Regions from separate parts of the Pseudomonas sp. Teo4 genome, predicted to be linked through region 1. Evidence: riboswitches for the same ligand, from Rfam matches in the RefSeq annotation. Region 1 holds a riboswitch; the other holds the start of a gene.

Region 1 (2,196 bases):
GTTGTGCTTGATCTGCAGGTAGCTCTGGCGCAGCAGTTGGTCGCGGTCGGGGTCCCAGCTGTAGGCCTCGGCATTGCGCCAGTGGCGGCGGCTCTTGATGTAGTAGAGCTGGTTGCTGGCGCTGAGCTGGTCGCTGAGGGTCCAGTCGGTGGTGAAGCGGGTCCACTCGTCGTGGTAGCGCTGCACGTCGTTGTCGATGTTGTAGTTCTTCTTGCCCAGGCTGGAACGGTAATGGCCGTCGATCAGCGGTGTACCGAAGTAGTTGGCTGGCTCGGCGTCGCTGCGTTCGTGGGCCAGGGTGAAGCTCAGGTCGTCGCTGGCGTCGAAGCGCAGCGCGGCGCTCATGGCCAGGCTGCGTGAGTCGGTGCGGTCGACCCAGCCGTTGCCGGCCTGGCGGTTCAGGGTCACCCGGTTGCTGAGGCGGTCGCTGAGGCTGCCGCCGCTGTCCAGGCCCAGTTGCTGGCGGTCCCAGGAGCCGTAGCCCAGGCGCAGGTGGTTTTGCACTTCGCCACTGAACGGCTTCTTGGGGATCACGTTGACCACCGCGCCGGTTGCGCCTTCACCGTACAGCACCGAGGCGGGGCCGCGGATGATGTCGATGCGCTCGACCAGCCACGGGTCCACCGGGAAGGTCTGGGTGCCGGCACCGGTGTACAGGCGCGCGCCGTCGAACAGGGTCATCACCGAGCCGTGTCCGGTAAAGCCCCGGGCCGAAAGGCCGGTGCCGCCGTCGCCGGGGGTGCCGATGAAGCTGATGCCAGGCGAGCGGCTGACCGCGTCCTGCACGGTGAGGTTGTTGCGTTGCTCGATCTGCTGCGCGCTGATGCTGCTGGTGCTGACCGGGGTTTCCAGGGCGCTGAGGTTCAGGCGCGAGCCGGCCTCGGTCGGGGTGGCCAGGTTCACGCTGGTGTCGTCGTGAATGCCGGTGATGGCCGTGGAGGGCAGGGCCAGGCTTTGCTGTTGCTCGGCCAGGGCAGGAACAGTCGCGGCCAGGCAGGCCGTCAGGGTGTGAAGCTTGAAGATACGGGACATGTCGTTCCACTGCTGCAGGAATGAATGGATCCCGGTGGAAAACACGCAAAGGCGAACCACGCACGCAGGCGCGCACGCGGAAACCGGCCTGCGCCCGCCCACCGCGGGTTGCCAAGTGAAGCTTCAGGCCGGTCTCCGGGCTTGCGAGGGTCATGAAGCCTTCACCTTCCCATGCGTGTGCACAGTGGTATGTCGAAGGGTTCGCTCGCTTACCGTTGCGGGGGCAGCGCCGGACTTGTCGTGGACCACGACGCACCGGCTTCCCGTTTCACCCTGCGCGCGGCGGCGCAGGACACCTGAAACTGGCGCGCATCTGACCATCGAAACGGCTCTGCGTCAATGGATTGCGCGGTTTTGAGGGGACGTTATCGACCCCGGCGGCGCGATACCCGGGCTTCGATGTTCTTGCGCCCGATCAGCAGCGGCGGTTTTTCCACCACCGGCTCATCGGCCAGCCATTTGTACATCACCAGGCAGTCCACCAGCCCCAGCCGGGCATGGCGGTACGCCTTGGGCAGGCGGCCGACGGTCTCGAAACCAAGTTTCTGCCACAGCGCCACGGCCACTTCGTTGCTGGCCACCACCGAGTTGAACTGCAAGGCCAGAAAGCCCTCCTGGCGCGCCAGCTTCTGCGAGTGTTCGCACATCAGCCGGGCCACACCACGGCCGCGTGCGGCTTCGCAGACCATGTAGCCGCAGTTGCCCACATGGGCGCCGGGGCCGGCTGCGTTGGCCTTGAGGTAGTACGAGCCGAGCAGTTCGTCGTTTTCTTCCGCCACCCAAGTGCGCAGAGGCAGTTCCAGCCACAGCTTTTGGGCTTGCTCGTAGCTGAGCGTGGGGTCGAAGGCATAGGTTTCGCGGGCCTGGACGACGGCCTGGAAGGTGGGCCAGAAGCGCTCGAAGTCTTCAGGGGTCATGGGGCGAATGTGGATCATGCGGGTTCCTGCAAGGGCTGAGGTGCCCAGTCTGAGTAACGCGGCGCCGTCGTGCAAGGGCGGCGGCGCCGCTTGGGCTCAACCTTCGGCCTTGCCCACGGCGTCCATCACCCGTGCCGAGTAGACCAGGGCGGCACCGGCATTCATGGCAACGGCCACGCCCAGGGCTTCGGCGATTTCTTCACGGGTGGCACCGTGCTTGACGGCTTGTTGCGAGTGCACGGCGATG
Region 2 (2,196 bases), 1.4 Mb from region 1:
CGAGCGCTTCCATCGTTCTCTCAAAGCTGAGGTGCTCGATGGGCGCCAGTTTTCCACGCTGATGGAGGCTCAAGCTGCGTTTGATCGATGGCGCGATATCTATAACCTCCAACGGCCTCATCAAGCCTTGGGATACCAGGTGCCTATAGACCGATACCGCACCAGTACTTGGGCCTATCCGCAGCAGTTGAAGGCGTTTGAGTACGGGCCTGACGATGTAGTGGCCAAGGTCTATCACAGCCGGTTCCGTTTCCAGAAACGTTACTTCAGTATTGCGAAAGGCCTGGCTGGGCATGAAATTGCTATACGTCCTAATGCTGAAGGCGGGGGCTTGTTCAATGTCTACTTCTGCCATCATTTCCTGCGGACAATCGACGTGACCAAGCCGGATTACGGTTCATAATCTGTCAACCATGTCTCCGCACACGTGTCCACCATGTGTCCGGTCCGTACACCAAGACCAAAGGAACCCGCCGTAAGGGCGGAAAGGTGAATAAGCGCCTCCATCGCAAATGGATATTCACCTGCCTCAAGTGCCGCTAAATTCCTGCTTTTCTGCTTTTCTGCTTTTCTGCTTTTCTGCTTTTCTGCTTTTCTGCTTTTCTGCTTTTTGGCCGTCGTCGGTTTTGAAAGTTTGGAGCATATCCATTCACGGTGGTGACGCACATTCACCTTTCCGCTCTTACAGCGGGTCCCTTTTTGTCGTGGCTGTACGGACTGGACACATGGTGGACACGTGTACGGTCCGTACAGTCGTGGCAAAAAGGAACCAAAAACCGTCGGCTCCTACATCCGGCCCCTACGCTTCGCTCCGGGGTTCCCTCGCTCCGGTCTTGCTCCCGGGAGGACCGCGCTGTACGGCCCATCCTGGGCCGCAGCGCTTGACGGGCATCCATGCCCGTCACCTCCCTCCGCAAGACCTCCACTCGGCCTCCTGAAGTCGCAATCTGCTGCGTCTGAACTACCGCGCGCTAGAAGCAAAAGCAGAGCAAAAGCAGGGCAAAATCATTCTTGAAATGTAACTGCATTTGACGCGCATCCCGCCCCGTGCTCTCCTTACGCCTTGCGTTCAGGTGCCCCCTAGGGGGGTGAAACGGGAAACCGGTGCGTCACAGCCCCTCGACAGGGCTGGACAAGGCCGGTGCTGCCCCCGCAACGGTAAGCGAGCGAAGCGTCTAGACCACTGTGCCAGTGCATCAGGCATGGGAAGGTGACCTTTTCCAAGGAGCCCTGCTCCTCCTCGCAAGCCCGGAGACCGGCCTGGCGTTCATGAACACCCCGCGGTGGGCGGGCGCTGTCGCATTCCCCTGGGCACTTCGCGCCCGGGGTTGCCGCGCCTGCCCATTGCCCACAAAAAGCAGAGGAACGCGTCATGCCCGTCACCAGCGCCAAACACAGCATCGCCACCCCCATTACCCTCAGCCAGCGCCTCGTTATCGCCGTAGGTGCCAGCCTGCTGGGCCTGTGCCTGGTCTATTTCGCAGGCTTCTCGCACATCGAAGCGGTCCACAATGCCGCCCACGATACTCGCCACAGCGCCGCCTTCCCCTGCCACTGAGCCCGCCCGCATGATCAAGCGCATCGCCCGTACGGCAGGCTTCAGCGGCTTGCTTGCCGCACTTCTGCTGACCTTGCTGCAGAGCTTCTGGGTCACCCCCCTGATCCTTGAAGCGGAAACCTACGAATCCGCCGCGCCAGCTGTTGAACAGCACAGCCATGAAGGCGAAGCGGCGCACACCCATGAACACAGTGCTGAAGCCTGGTCACCGGAAGATGGCTGGCAACGTGTGCTGTCGACCACCGGCGGCAATCTGGTGGTGGCCGTTGGCTTCGCGCTGATTCTGGCTGCGCTGTACAGCCTGCGCGAGCCAAACCGGGTAGCCACCGGCGCATGGTGGGGCCTGGCCGGGTTCGCCGTGTTCTGCCTGGCCCCCACCCTCGGCTTGCCACCGGAACTGCCCGGTACCGCCGCCGCAGAACTGGGGCAACGGCAAACCTGGTGGATCGGCACCGCTGCCGCTACCGCATTGGGCCTGGCATTGCTGGTTTTCGCCCGGCATGGCTTGCTCAAAGCGTTGGGCGCGGTCGTGCTGGTCCTGCCGCACGTGATCGGCGCGCCGCAGCCTGAAGTGCACCAAAGCCTGGCCCCCGAAGCACTGGAAACCCAGTTCGTGTTCGCCTCCTGGCTGACCAATG

The links. A riboswitch is a leader RNA that binds a small molecule or an ion and turns the genes downstream of it on or off. The one in region 1 is predicted to bind cobalamin.
Region 2: linked by a shared signal. The riboswitch ahead of PspTeo4_RS09925 (CbtB domain-containing protein) and the one ahead of PspTeo4_RS03780 (TonB-dependent receptor) in region 1 are both predicted to bind cobalamin.

What each region holds. Positions count from the first base shown of each region.
Region 1 is NZ_JAXCIL010000001.1:765,350-767,545, forward strand. Features, by position in the region: gene PspTeo4_RS03780 (TonB-dependent receptor) at 1-1,032, opposite strand, end outside; cobalamin riboswitch at 1,141-1,347, opposite strand; gene PspTeo4_RS03785 (N-acetyltransferase) at 1,398-1,967, opposite strand; gene PspTeo4_RS03790 (carboxymuconolactone decarboxylase family protein) at 2,046-2,196, opposite strand, start outside.
Region 2 is NZ_JAXCIL010000001.1:2,176,703-2,178,898, forward strand. Features, by position in the region: gene PspTeo4_RS09915 (IS481 family transposase) at 1-403, shown strand, start outside; gene PspTeo4_RS09920 (hypothetical protein) at 391-672, opposite strand; cobalamin riboswitch at 1,055-1,279, shown strand; gene PspTeo4_RS09925 (CbtB domain-containing protein) at 1,373-1,558, shown strand; gene PspTeo4_RS09930 (CbtA family protein) at 1,569-2,196, shown strand, end outside.